Regions from separate parts of the Streptomyces sp. NPDC001568 genome, predicted to be linked through region 1. Evidence: riboswitches for the same ligand, from Rfam matches in the RefSeq annotation. Region 1 holds a riboswitch; the other holds the start of a gene.
The links. Region 1 has a riboswitch for cobalamin ahead of ACFY0I_RS06465 (CbtB-domain containing protein). Riboswitches for the same ligand answer to the same signal wherever they lie in the genome.
Positions count from the first base shown of each region.

Region 2: another riboswitch for cobalamin. It lies ahead of ACFY0I_RS10475 (CoA-acylating methylmalonate-semialdehyde dehydrogenase); the one in region 1 lies ahead of ACFY0I_RS06465 (CbtB-domain containing protein).

Region 1 covers NZ_JBIAVF010000003.1:142,206-149,352, reverse strand. The annotation lists gene ACFY0I_RS06480 (multicopper oxidase family protein) at 155-1,705, shown strand; gene ACFY0I_RS06475 (hypothetical protein) at 1,715-1,960, opposite strand; gene ACFY0I_RS06470 (CbtA family protein) at 2,048-2,803, opposite strand; gene ACFY0I_RS06465 (CbtB-domain containing protein) at 2,951-3,166, opposite strand; cobalamin riboswitch at 3,203-3,350, opposite strand; gene ACFY0I_RS06460 (histidine phosphatase family protein) at 3,405-3,875, shown strand; gene pucL (factor-independent urate hydroxylase) at 3,997-4,914, opposite strand; gene ACFY0I_RS06450 (aspartate aminotransferase family protein) at 5,198-6,547, opposite strand; gene ACFY0I_RS06445 (ATP-binding protein) at 6,852-7,147, shown strand, end outside.
Region 2 covers NZ_JBIAVF010000005.1:18,660-25,806, forward strand. The annotation lists gene ACFY0I_RS10460 (beta-propeller fold lactonase family protein) at 1-1,043, shown strand, start outside; gene ACFY0I_RS10465 (N-acetylmuramoyl-L-alanine amidase) at 1,818-2,444, opposite strand; gene ACFY0I_RS10470 (cobalamin-binding protein) at 2,441-3,355, opposite strand; cobalamin riboswitch at 3,440-3,619, shown strand; gene ACFY0I_RS10475 (CoA-acylating methylmalonate-semialdehyde dehydrogenase) at 3,847-5,346, shown strand; gene ACFY0I_RS10480 (acyl-CoA dehydrogenase family protein) at 5,343-6,494, shown strand; gene ACFY0I_RS10485 (enoyl-CoA hydratase/isomerase family protein) at 6,491-7,147, shown strand, end outside.

The DNA of each region.
Region 1 (7,147 bases):
CGTTCGCTCGAAGCACCCATTCTCACCCGTCGCCCGGCGGACGTCCCCGAGGGCGGTTCCCACCTCCCCCGAGGACGGCTCGGGGGCGGCTCCGGGTCCGCCCGGGGGCCGTCCCCGATGCCCGGCGCACCGCGCCGTTCGTAGCGTCAGGAGCATGTCGAAGACCGGGAAGCGGCGGATGCCGCGCTGGAAGCGGATCGTGCTGGTGCTCGCGTCGATCGTGGCCGTCCTCGCCGTGACCGTCGGGACGCTGTTCACCTGGCTGTACACGGGGGCCCGGATCTCCACCGTCGGCGCGGGCTTCCACCGGGCCCTCGCCGTGCCCCCGTTGGCGTCCTCGACCGTGGAGCCCGACGGGACCCGCGTCTTCGACCTGCGCATGCAGGCGGGGGAGACGGACTTCGTGCCGGGCGGGAAAACGCCGACCTGGGGCTTCAACGGCGGCTACCTGGGCCCCACGCTGCGGGCGGAGCGCGGCGAGAAGGTCAGGGTCCGGATATCCAACACGCTGCCGGAGGCGTCCACGGTCCACTGGCACGGGATGCACCTGCCCGCGGCGATGGACGGCGGTCCCCACCAGACGGTCCCGGCGGGCGGCGCCTGGTCCCCGCAGTGGACGGTCGACCAACCGGCGGCCACCCTCTGGTACCACCCGCACCCCCACGGGGCGACCGAGACCCACGTCCAGCGCGGGCTGGCCGGCATGTTCCTGCTCGACGACGAGCGGACGCGGACCCTGACCCTGCCCAGGACGTACGGCGTCGACGACGTCCCCGTCATCGTCCAGGACGTCCGCTTCGACGGGACCCGCTTGGACCACGGCCACCAGCTGATGCGCAGCGCGGGCTTCCTCGGCGACCGCACGATGGTCAACGGCACCTTGGACCCCTACCTGGAGGTCAAGGACGAACTGGTGCGGCTGCGCCTGCTGAACGCCTCCACCGCCCGCGTGTACGACTTCGGCTTCGCCGACGGCCGCGAGGTCCACCGGATCGCCTCCGACGGCGGCCTCCTGGAGGCCCCGCACACCACCGACCGGATCCGGCTGTCCCCGGGGGAGCGCGCGGAGATCGTCGTACGGGTACGGCCCGGCGAACGGGCGGTGCTGCGCAGCTTCGAGACGGCCGTCGGCCCGGACTTCTGGAACCAGCGGTTCGGCGGCGGTGACGATTCCTTCGACGTACTGGAGCTGCGGGCGGCGGCCGTCCTGCGCCCCTCGCCCCCGCTGCCGCAGGCCCTCGCGCCCTCGGAACTGCCGACCGGGCAGGACGCGGCGCGCCACCGGTTCTTCGAGCTGAGGATGTCCGGCATCAACGGCCGGAAGATGGACATGGCACGGGTCGACGAGACGGTCACGCGCGGCACCTCGGAGGTGTGGACGGTGCGCAACGGCAACGGGATGCCGCACAACTTCCACGTCCACGACGTGCAGTTCCGCGTCCTCGACGTCAACGGCGCGGCCCCGCCGCCCTCGCTGCGCGGGCCGAAGGACACCGTTTTCGTACCCTCCGGAACGACGATGCGCCTCGCGATGCGCTTCGACGGGGCGGCCGACCCGGACACCCCGTACATGTACCACTGCCACCTGCTGTACCACGAGGACCAGGGGATGATGGGGCAGTTCGTGGTCGTGGAGCCGGGCGGAGCCGCGGGCACCCCGCAGGGGGCCCCGCACGGCGCGGGCGCGCACGGTCACCGACCCTGACCGCGGGGCTCACAGCACGACGAAAACCACGGCCGCCGCCCCCATGAGGGCGGCGGCGAGGTGCATGGCGGAGTGGCCGTGGTCGCCGTACCAGAGCTGGCGGGCGAGGCCGCCCAGAGCGGCCAGGACGGTGATGACGCCGATCTGGGCGAGCAGGGTGACGGCCGTGAACGGGGCCAGGAGCAGGAGTAACGAGTTCAGCCAGAAGGGCGTGGCGCCGGTCCAGCCCCGCCACTCCCAGATCGCGGTATGCATGTCCCGGCTCCCACCCTCAACACCCTCGGCACGCGCACTCTCCGCCCCGTCGCACCAACCGCACCACGGGAGTCACGCGTGACTTCCTCAACTCGTTGGCTGTACAGCCTCCTTGGGAGCGGCGGCGGGGGCAATAGCGCGGTCGACCAGAAAAGCGAAGGCCAGGCCGAAAGTGGCCCACAGGGTGGTCTGGATGGCGAGCGAGGCCAGCCTGAACTCCCAGATCAACGCGGCCGGGAAGCCCTCCGGGACCTCGTTGATCCCGGGCAGCAGGACGTACGCCAGGGCGACGGCGGCGACGAAGGCGAGCGAACCGACCACCGAGGCGTTCCAGTTGCCGAGCCGGGGTGCCAGGCGCCGCCCCAGGAGCAGCGCGCCCGCCGCGAGGAGCGCGCTCAGGGCGATCATCAGCAGGTAGAGCGCGGTGCGTCGGGCGGCGGTGTCGGGGTCCCCGACGGCCGGCGGGTTGGCGGGGTACTTGAGGAACGGCACCAGCGTCACGGTGACGAAGAGGGCGCCGGTGACCAGGGCGGCCGTGGCCCGGGGGCCGAAGCGGCCGATGCGGCCGAGAGCGAAGCAGAAGACGAGCGCGGCGATGCCGCCGAGTGCGACGGCGAACAGCAGGACGCCGGTGCCCAGGCCCGCCGTGGCCTGCAGGGCCCGGCTGACCGGCGGCTCGTCGCCGTGGTCGTGGCCCACGGCGGCGCCCGCCTCCTCGATGGCGATCGCCGCGTCCACCTTGGACTCACCGAGGAGGTAGGCGACGAGGAAGGCGGCGACTCCGGCGAGCAGGCCGGCGAGCATGCCCCGGACGAGCAGGACACGGGGGGAGACGATGTTCACTTGGGTTCCCTTGCGCGGGTGCGGACGACGCGGAAGCCGGCGACGCGGGTGGGGGCGACGCGGAAGCCGGCGACGCGGGTGGGGGCGACGCGGAAGCCGGCGACGCGGAAGCGGACGGCGCCGGTGCGGGCGAGCGGTCGGCGGGGCTCAGTGGCAGGGGAAGCCGAGGAGGTGGCGCCCGTCGTGCAGCCATTCGTGGATCGTCTCGCCCTCGAAGAGGGCGGTGGCGCCCTGCTCGACGCCGACGAAGTACAGCAGCACCAGGGTCAGTACGCCCGCGAAGACGGCCCAGGGCGCCAGCGCGGAGAGGGAGATCGGGGTGATGGCGGCGGGAGCCGTCGTGGGCACGGCGGAGTGGGCCATGGCAGAACCTCCTGGGGAACACGCGTCCCGGTCAGTGGTGCTCGCGACGAAGGCGGCGGGTCTGACTTCCCCTTCCGGCGTGCGGGAGGGGTTCACAGTGGCGCGACCGTGCCGGAATTTCACCGTGCTTCCGTCGTACCTTCGTCATGTCGTCCGAGAACGTACCGCGCGGGTGGCTCGAACGCCACGGCGCGCGCACCCCGCCCCACGCCCCGCCCGCGAGCCCTACGCTCCCCCCATGTCGTCCGTACGCCTGCACCTGACCACCCCGCCGCTCGACCCCGACGCCCGCCGGGCCCGGTTCGGGTACGGGGACCCCTGCCCCGGCCACGCGGGCCTGGCCGGACCCGCGACCGGCGCGTGGGCGGGCCGCACCCTGGACGAGGTCGCCGCCGAGGACCCGCAGGCCGTCCGCCGCTGGTTGACCGACCCGCAGTACGCCCCTCCGGGCGGCGGGGAGTCGGTGGCCGCGCTGATCGCCCGTACGGGCGATCACCTGGCCGCCCTGGCCCCCGGGACGCACCGCGCGGTGGTCGCTCAGGCCGTCGTACGGGCGGTCGTGGTGGCGGCGCTGGACCTGCCGCCGGCCACCTTCTGGCGCCTCGACGTACGACCGGAGACGGTCACCACCCTCAGCGGTCGCGCGGGCCGCTGGAACCTGCTGCTGGGCGCGCCGGAGGCGGAGCCGCCGGACGCGGAGCCCACGTAGGACGGCGCCCCGGCCCGCGGCGGCGCCCCGGCCCGGGACAGCACGACGGCCCGGACCCCGCGACGCGGTCCGGGCCGTTGCGACGGCACTGCCCGGTCGACGACCCGGCCGGCCGGATGACCTAGGCGACGATCCAGTCGGACGTCGCGATCACCGGCTGCACCCCGTCACGGTGGATGGTGCCCTCGATGAGGCCGTACATCCGGTCCGCCGCGAAGTAGACCTCGTTGTCGTTCTTGAGGCCGAAGGGCTCCAGGTCGACGAGGAAGTGGTGCTTGTTGGGGAGGTTCAGCCGGACCTCGTTGACCTTCGGGCAGTTGTCGAGCACCCGCTCGGCCATCTGGTTCAGCGTCTGCTGGAGCGAGTACGAGTAGGTCTCGGCGAAGGCTTCCAGCATGTGCTTGCGGACCTTCTTGTACGACCGGTCCCAGTCGTACTCCGGGTCGTCGGCGGCCAGTGCGGAGTGCGCCCAGCGCGAGGTGACCTTGGTCGCCAGGATGCGGTCGTACGCCTCCTGGAGGGTCGTGTACTTGTCCTTGATGTAGCCGTGGAACTCGGAGTTCGTCGAGTTCATCACCGTCAGGTCCTTGAGGCCCGAGATGACCTGGAGACCGGTGGTCTCGCTGTAGGTGATCTGCGCGGTGCGCACTTCCTGGCCCTTGAGGACGAAGGAGTGCTGCTCCTTGCGCGTCGGGACCGGGATCCGCTCCCAGGCGTACTCCTCGATGCGGATCTGAGCCCCGCGGATCGGCTGCTGCGAGGAGACGAAGTGCTTGGCGAGCAGGATGCCGAAGGCCTCGGGGGAGGCGATGCCGTGCTCCTTGCCGAAGGCGTACACCGTGTTCTTGGTGGTGTCGGTCGGCAGGCAGTTGGCGTTGTCGCCGGTGAGGTGGACGTCGCGGAACTCACCCTGGAGCGCGACCGAGACGTTGAGGTCGCGGATCTCGTGCCAGGAACCGTCGCTGCCCTTGCGGGTGACCTTGACGATGCGGTTCTCGGCCTTGCCGTACTGGTTCTGCGCCAGGACGTGCTTGCTCATGCTGTCTTCCTTCGGGTCTCGGGAACACGGAGTCCGGTTTTCTGGATCCCGTACGCCCGGCGTCCAGCGCCCGCCCGTTGAAGGACGTCCCGCTCCCCGCCGTTCGGCCCCGAGGGGCCGCCCCGGGACTGACGTGCATCCCGGTCCGTAGGTGCTCGGGCCCGCAATGTGTCGCTCGTTGCGGTTCCTGCACGGATTGCAGCATGTGTACGACGGTTCAACCACCGTACGGATCATCCGAACACCAGCACCCACGGATTGGGCGACCCTACAATTTCGCAGGTCAGGCGGTGTGCGCGTCGGCCACGGTCAGCGCCTCGTCGAGGATCGCGAGGCCCTTCGCCACGTCCTGGGCGGAGATGTTGCAGGGCGGGGCGATGTGGATGCGGTTGCCGGCGATCAGCGGCCACAGGCCGCCCTTCTTGCAGGCCGCCCCGAACGCCGTCATCGGAGCGTTGTCGCCGCCGGAGGCGTTGTACGGGACCAGCGGCTCGCGCGTCTCCCGGTCGCGGACGAGTTCCAGGGCCCAGAAGGTGCCCGCGCCCCGGACCTCGCCGACCGACGGGTGTCGCTCGGCCAACGCCCGCAGGCCCGGACCCAGCAGCTCCGAGCCGGTCCGGGCGGACTGCTCGACGATGCCCTCCTCGACCATCGTGTTGACCGTGGCGACGGCTGCGGCGCAGGCCAGGACGTGTCCCGAGTAGGTCAGACCGCCCGGGTAGGGCCGGCGGGCGAAGGTCTCGGCGATGGCGGCGGAGATGGCCACCCCGCCGAGCGGCACGTAGCCGCTGGTGATGCCCTTGGCGAAGCAGAGCAGGTCGGGGGTGACGTCCCAGTGGTCGGCGGCGAACCACTTGCCGGTCCGCCCGAAGCCGACCATGATCTCGTCGAGGATGAACACGATCCCGTAGCGGTCGCAGAGCGCGCGGACGCCCGCGAGGTAGCCGGGCGGGGGGACGAGCACGCCGGGAGCGCCGCCGACGGTCTCCAGGATGATCGCGGCGATCGACTGCGGGCCCTCGAAGACGATGGTGTCCTCCAGGTGGCGCAGGGCGCGCTCGCTCTCCTCGGTCTCGTTCGCCGAGTGGAACGGCGAGCGGTACAGGAAGGGCCCCCAGAAGTGCACGACTCCGGCGGTCGCGCTGTCGTTGCCGAAGCGGCGGGCATCGCCGGTCAGGTTGATCGCGGTGGAGGTGGCGCCGTGGTAGGAGCGGTACGCGGACAGCACCTTGGGCCGGCCGGTGTGCAGCCGGGCCATCCGTACGGCGTTCTCGACCGCCTCGGCGCCCGCGTTCGTGAAGAAGATCTTGTCGAGGTCGCCGGGTGTGCGCTCGGCGATCAGCCGGGCCGCCTCCGAGCGGACGTCCACGGCGAAGCCGGGGGCGACGGTGCACAGCTTGCCGGCCTGCTCGGCGATGGCGGCGGCCACCTTGGGGTGCTGGTAGCCGATGTTGGTGTAGACGAGCGCACTGGAGAAGTCGAGGTAGCGGTTGCCCTGGTAGTCCCAGAAGTAGGAGCCCTCGGCCCCGGCCACGGCGAGCGGGTCGATGAGATCCTGCGCCGACCAGGAGTGGAAGACGTGCTTCCGGTCGGCGTCTTTCACGGTGGCGAGAGCGTCGGCTTCTGCGTTCATATATCGAGGGTAGTTGTCCAGGATGTGGACCCGGGGTCGACCGGGCCCGGCGCGGACGGAGAACGGCGACGCCTCGGCCGGGCTCGCCCCGGCGCCCGGCCCGGGTGCCGGCCTCCGGGCCCGTCATCGGGCCGTCCGCGTGTCCTGTTCGTACCGACTTGGGGCTCGTTTCGGGTCGCCATTTCTGCCGTGGGCCGGTACGCCGTATGTTCCGGACGTGTCCAGGTGGGGGAAAGAATGGGATTGTCCGAGGCAGGGCCGGGTAGGTGCGGCGCCGAGGGGCAGGGCGGAGACGGGAGAGCCTGTGGCTGAGCAGACGCGGAGGCTCGTCCTGGGCGGCGCGACGACCGGGGTGGTCACCCGATGCCGGGACTTCACCCGGCGCGCACTGGACGACTGGTTGTGGCCGCCGCACGCGGAGGAGACGGAGGACGCGCTCCTCCTGGTGTCCGAGGCCGTCACGAACGCCTGCCTGCACGCGGGCGGACCGCGCGAGCTGGTCCTGCGCCACGCCCCGGGGCGCCTGCGGGTCGAGGTCAGCGACGGCAACCCCGAGCCGCCGAGCCCCCGACCCGCCAGTGGCCGCTCGCGGCCCGGCGG
Region 2 (7,147 bases), on a different contig from region 1:
ACGCCCTCGTGACGAGCATCGACACCGGAGCGTTCAGCGGGCCCCTGCAGGTCGCCGCCACCCGAAACGGCAAGAAGGTGTACGTGACGGAGCGGGACTCGGGCGCCGTGTCGGCGATCGACGCTCTCACCAACACCGTGGTGGCCGAAATCCCCACGGGGAACGGCACTCCGGAGAGCGTGGCCATCTCGCCGGACGACAGTCGCGCCTATGTCACCGTGGAGGGGAACGGACTGGCCAACCGCGTGGTGGCGATCAACACCGCCACCAATGCCGTCGCGGGCACCCTCGAGACGGGGGCGGACACGCTCCCGAACGGGCTGGCGGTATCCCCGGACGGGAAACGCCTCTACGTCGCCTACCGGGGCGCAGGTGTGGTGGCAGTGATCGACTCCGCCACCATGACGGTCATCACGACGGTGGACGTCGGACCGAGCGCACCGCGGAAGGTGGCCATCTCGCCGAGCGGCGCACGTGTCTACGTCACCGAGAACACCTCGGGCGAGGTATCGGTCATCGACACCGCCACCAACACGGTCGTGGTGCCGATTCCGGTCAACCAGGGGCTGGACGGCGTGGAGGTCTCGCTGGACGGTAAGCGCGTCTACGTCGCCGACCGGAACAACGCCCGGGTGACGGTCATCGATGCCGCCACGAACAGCGTCGTCACTTCGATCCCCACCACCTTTGATCCCGCGGAAATGGCGGTCTCCCCCACCGGAGCCCGGCTGTACGTCAGCCACCCCAACGGCGCGCACGGGGTATCCGTCATCGACCTCGCCACCAACTCCGTCTCCGGGACCATCGACAGTCCCGAAGGCGCGCCCATCGGAATCGACCTGGGCTCGGTGCCGGGGACCTCGAAGGTGTCCTGCCCGGCCGGCAGCGTGCTGACGGGCGGCGGCTTCGGATCCACCGGTCCCGCACCGGACCAGCTCGTCAGCAGGCCGGTACCCGGCACCAACGACTGGGAGGTGAACGGGCAGAACAGGACCCGGGACGACGTCACCCTCACCCCGTACGCCGTCTGTGCCACGCCATGACGGCCTCGCGACGACCCGAAGGCGGTCGCCGACTGCCCACAGGCCCCGGGGCCACTTCCAGCGGACGATGATCAGGAGTACGTGCATGCCGTCTGAAAGCACAGCAGCAACCCGGCGGAGCGGTCCGCCACGCCGGACCGGATGGGTCGCCGGAGCCGTTGTCTCGCTCGCCCTCACGGGTGCCGGTTTCGCGGCGCCCGCAGCCGCCGCCACCCCGCAGGACCCGTCGGACGCGCAGTACCTGACGGTGTACCCGCCTCCGCAGCACGACGAATGCGCCGAGGAGCGGCCATGGGACGAGTCGTGCGAGTCCCACCCCGGAGAGCCTCCGTTTCCTCCCGGACCCCCCGGACCTCCCGGACCCCCCGGACCGGCTGGACCGGCTGGAGCCCCCGGTCCTCCGGGAGCCCAGGGCGCTCCGGGGGTCCCCGGCCCGGCCGGCACCCCGGGATCAGCCGGCCCCGCCGGACCCCAGGGAGCAGCCGGACCTGCGGGCCCTCCTGGTCCCCCCGGACGCGTTTTCACCCTCGTCATCACGGGCCAGCCGGTCTTGATCCCCGCGGCCCCGTAGCGGCACCGGGCCCCGCGCGGGCTGCCGCACCGCACGGCCGGCACGACCACGTGCTGCCGGCCGTGCGGCGCACCTGACGGCACGAAGCCACGGGCGGGAGCGGCTTTGCCGACAGGCACACGGAGCGGTTGCTGCGGACGGTCGGGCCGCTGGCGGGCGACGACCGTACCGAACCGTGACGTGAGCCGTCCGCGCCGTGCGTGTCAGCCGTGGCGCAGAGACCCCAGCAGGCCTTCCGGGAGGTACTCCGAGTGAGCGTCGGCCACCGCCGCCGGGTCGGCGGGCCGGTCGAGAGGAGGGTGTTCGGGCCGGCGCGGCAGCGACACGGGCTCGGCGCTTCCGCGTCGCCGGGCGACGTCCTCGCGCAGCTTCGGCAGCAGCGCGGAGAGAGTGTCACCGGGACACGCGGTGCTGTTGAAGTCCCGGTGCCCGTAGATCTCGGAGGCCGGCGCGTCGTACTGGCGGCACACCCGGGCGCACAGGTCGGCGAGGACGGAGACTTGCGCCGGCGGAGGCTGAGCCTCTTGTCGGTCCCACCGACCATGTGCGGGCGGTGTCGGTGTTCCCTCCGCTACCTGTGACAGAGGCCGCGGTTTGGAGATCTGCGGAAGGAACCCTGACCAGCGCGGCTTCCAGGTCCAGCCCAAACGGTGGGCGGTGGAGCGCACCTTCTCGTGGCTCACGCCGGCCGGCTCCGAGGCGATCAACCGGACATCCCGTCCGAGTGGGGGGATGTCCTTCCAGGCCTCCGTATTCCTGGTGAGCACGGCGACAAAGAGGTACCGCCTCCGCCTCCGCCTTCGTCGGCCCCGCCCTCTCCGCCTCCTCACCCGAGTCGGAAGGCCTCCGCCGCCGTCACCGGCTCGCCCGCCCGGACCCCGTGCAGTACGTGCGCCAGCACCTCCGCGCCGCGCACGACGCGGGGACCGGGCCGGTTGAAGTACGCCGGCCCGTCCAGCACCCACACCTCGCCGGACCGCACCGCCGGCAGGTCCTCCCAGCCGGGCAGCGAGGTCAGCAGCTCCCGCTCGCGCAGGGTTCGCTGCGGATCGAAGCCGCAGGGCATGACCAGGACGACGTCCGGGCGGGCGGCCCGGACCGCCGCCCAGTCCATCGGCCGGGTGTGTTCGCCGGGGGCGGCGAGCAGCGCTTCGCCGCCCGCGTACCCGATCTGCTCGGGCACCCAGTGGCCGGCCGGCCAGAGCGGGTCGAGCCATTCGATCGCCACCACCCGGGGCCGCCGCCGCCCGGCCGTCCGCGCCCGTACGGTCTCCAGCCGGTCGGCGAGCGCCTCCCGCCGCTCCCGCGCGTGCTCCCGTACGCCGAGCAGCTCGCCCACCGTGACCAGGCAGTCCAGTACGTCGCCCAGCGTGCGCGGCTCCAGGCTGAGCACGCGGGGTCCACCGTCGAGCACGCGCACCGCCCGGGTGACCCCGGCGTAGGAGACGGCGCAGACGTCGCACAGGTCCTGGGTCAGGATCACGTCGGGGGCCAAAGCACCCAGTGCCCCGGTGTCGAGGGTGTAGAGCGAGGAGCCGCTGTGCGCGGCGCCGCCGACGGCGGCGGAGATCTCCCGGCTGCTCAGGGCGTCCGCCGAGAACTCGGCGGAGGTGACCACCGGCACGCCGGCCACGGCCCGTGGCGGCCAGTCGCATTCGTGCGTACGGCCCACCAGATCGGCGGTCAGGCCGAGCTCGGCGACGATGTCGGTGGCCGCGGGCAGCAGGGAGACGATGCGCATGACCCGACTGTAGGTCCCGCTCCGCAGGGCCCTTCACACCACCGCGCCGCGGCGGGGGTGGACTTACTAGGACGTCCAACTATATGTTCGTGACAAGCCCGCGGTGCAGGGAAGCCGGTGTGAATCCGGCGCGGTCCCGCCACTGTGACCGGGAAGTGCGTTCTTCAGCAGGTCAGGCCACTGACGGAATCCATCCGTCGGGAAGGTCGAAGAGCGCGCGATGATCCGGGAGCCAGGATACCGGCCGTGGGGTGTTCCGTGTTGTCCACGAGGATGGAGCAGACACGCATGGCACCGGTACGTGACCACGGCCCTGGTGATCCGGCGGAGTACCCGAACGGCGAGGCCCGGTCCTCGCGTTCGTGACTCGACGAGGGCCCCCGGTCCTCCCCTGTCCCGCGGCCGAACCCGCGGTGCGCGCACCCCGATCGGTGCCCACCGCCTCCGCGCCGCGCCTCCCTCGGATTCTCACCTGACGAGAGCAGGCTTCGATGGTCCGCGAACTCACCCATTTCATCGGCGGCAAGCACACCACCGGCACGTCCGGGCTCTTCGCCGACGTGTACGACCCCAACACCGGCGCGGTGCAGGCCAGGGTCCCCCTGGCCGGGCGCGCCGACACCGAGGCGGCGATCGCCAACGCCGAGGAGGCCCAGCTGGAGTGGGCGCAGTGGAACCCGCAGCGGCGCGCCCGCGTCCTGCTGCGCTTCCTCCAGCTGGTGGAGGGCGAACGGGACTCCCTCGCCCGGCTGTTGTCCTCCGAGCACGGCAAGACCGTCGCCGACGCACACGGCGATCTGCAACGCGGTCTGGAAGTCGTCGAGTTCGCCGCCGGTGTGCCGCACCTGCTCAAGGGCGAGTTCACCGACAACGCGGGTACCGGGATCGACGTGCACTCGCTGCGTTCCCCGCTGGGCGTGGTCGCCGGGATCACCCCCTTCAACTTCCCCGCGATGATTCCCCTTTGGCAGGCCGCGCCCGCCCTGGCCTGCGGAAACTCCTTCATCCTGAAGCCTTCCGAGCGGGACCCCTCCCTGCCGCTGCGGCTGGCCGAACTGTTCCTGGAGGCCGGACTGCCGCCCGGCGTGCTCAACGTGGTCAACGGCGGCAAGGAGGCCGTCGACACCCTTCTGGAGGACCCCCGCGTCCAGGCCCTGGGCTTCGTCGGGTCCACCCCGATCGCCGCGCACATCTACGCCACGGCCGCCGCGCACGGCAAGCGCGCCCAGTGCTTCGGCGGCGCCAAGAACCACATGATCATCATGCCGGACGCCGACCTCGACCAGGCCGTGGAGGCGCTCATCGGCGCGGGCTACGGTTCGGCCGGCGAGCGTTGCATGGCGATCGCCGTCGCCGTGCCCGTGGGCGAGGAGACCGCGAACGCCCTCGTGGCCAAGCTGACGGAACGCATCTCCACCCTGCGCGTGGGCCGTTCCGACGACCCCGAGGCCGACTTCGGACCGCTGGTCAGCCGGGACGCGCTCGACCGGGTCAACCGCTACGTCGGCATCGGAGCCACCGAGGGCGCCGAACTCGTCGTCGACGGACGCGGGTTCACCCTGTCCGGTCACGAGGACGGCTACTTCGCCGGCGCCACCCTCTTCGACCGGGTGACCCCGCAGATGCGGATCTACCGCGAGGAGATCTTCGGCCCGGTGCTCTCCGTCGTACGGGCCGCCGACTACGAGGAAGCCCTGCGGCTGCCCACCGAGCACCCGTACGGCAACGGCGTCGCGATCTTCACCCGCGACGGCGACACCGCACGCGACTTCACCCGGCGGGTGGGAGCGGGCATGGTCGGCGTCAACGTGCCGATCCCCGTCCCCGTGGCCTACCACACCTTCGGGGGCTGGAAGCGGTCCGGCTTCGGTGACCTGAACCAGCACGGACCCGACTCGATCCGCTTCTACACCCGCACCAAGACCGTCACCTCGCGCTGGCCCTCCGGGGCCAAGGAGGGCGCGAGCTTCACCATCCCGACGATGGGATGAGCGCCGTGACCACCCTCACGGAGGACCAGCTCGCGCTCGCCGACGTCACCCTCGACTTCGCCCGGGAGCACCTCGCACCGCACGCAGTCGCCTGGGACCGGGACAAGCACTTCCCCGTCGACGTCCTGCGCAGGGCGGCCGACCTCGGCCTCGGCGGGGTCTACGTCCGTGAGGAACACGGCGGTTCGGGCCTCAGCCGCAGCGACGGCGTCCTGGTCTTCGAGACGCTGGCCACGGGCTGCCCCTCCATCGCCGGCTACTTGTCCATCCACAACATGGTCGCCTGGATGGTCGACCGCTACGGGGACGACGTGCAGCGCCGCCGCTGGCTGCCCGGCCTCTGCACGGCGACGGCGCTGGGCAGTTACTGCCTGACCGAACCCGGAGCCGGCTCCGACGCGGGCGCCCTGCGCACCCGCGCCGACCGGGACGGCGATCACTACGTCCTGACCGGCGTCAAGCAGTTCATCTCCGGCGCCGGAGCGGCCGGGATCTACGTGGTCATGGCCCGGACCGGGGAGGCGGGGCCCCGCGGCATCTCGGCGTTCGTCGTCGAACGGGACGACCCCGGGGTGTCCTTCGGAGCCAACGAGCAGAAGATGGGCTGGAACGCCCAACCCACCCGGCAGGTGATCCTCGACGGGGTCCGCCTGGCGTCCGACCGACGGCTCGGCGCCGAGGGCGACGGGTTCCGCATCGCCATGAACGGCCTGAACGGCGGACGCCTCGGCATCGCCGCCTGCTCGCTGGGCGGCGCGCAGAGCGCCCTGGACCGCAGCCTGTCCTACCTCGCCGACCGGGAAGCCTTCGGATCCCGGTTGTTGGACGCGCAGGCGCTCCAGTTCCGGCTCGCGGACATGGCCACCGAGCTGGCCGCCGCCCGCGCGCTGCTCCGTACGGCCGCCCAGGCCCTCGACGCGGCCGACCCGAAGGCCGCGGAGCTGTGCGCGATGGCCAAGCGGTTCGCCACCGACACCGGCTTCGCCGTGGCCAACGAGGCACTCCAACTGCACGGCGGCTACGGCTACTTGAGCGAATACGGCATCGAGAAGATCGTCCGCGACCTCCGTGTGCACCAGATCCTGGAAGGAACCAACGAGATCATGCGCGTCATCGTCGCCCGCGGCCTGACGGAGACCCTGCGATGAGCGAAGCAGAAGAAGTCCTCGTCCGCAGGAAGGGGCGCTCCGGCCACCTCGTCCTCAACCGCCCCAAGGCCCTCAACGCGCTCAACCACGCCATGGTGCTGCGGATCGCGGACGCCCTGACCGCCTGGCGCGACGACCCGGCCGTGGAAACGGTGGTGATCTCAGGAGCGGGGGAACGGGGACTGTGCGCGGGTGGCGACATCCGCGCCATCTTCGAGGACGCCCGCGCCGGCGGCACCGCCTCGGCGGACTTCTGGCGCGACGAGTACCGGCTCAATGCCCTGATCGCCCGCTACCCGAAGCCCTACGTGGCCCTCATGGACGGCATCGTCATGGGCGGCGGCGTAGGCGTCTCGGCGCACGGCTCGGTCCGGATCGTGACCGAACGCTCCCGCATCGCCATGCCCGAGACCGGCATCGGTTTCGTTCCCGACGTCGGCGGCACCTACCTGCTCGCCCTGGCGCCCGGCGAGCTCGGCACCCACCTGGCCCTGACCGGTGCGCCCGTCGGCGCCGCCGACGCGCTGCTCTGCGGCCTCGCCGACCACTTCGTGGCCTCCGAACGGCTGGGCGCGCTGATGGAGGACCTCGCCGAGCAGCCCGTGCACGACGCCCTCGCCGCGCACGTGAGCCCGGCACCCGCCGGCGAACTG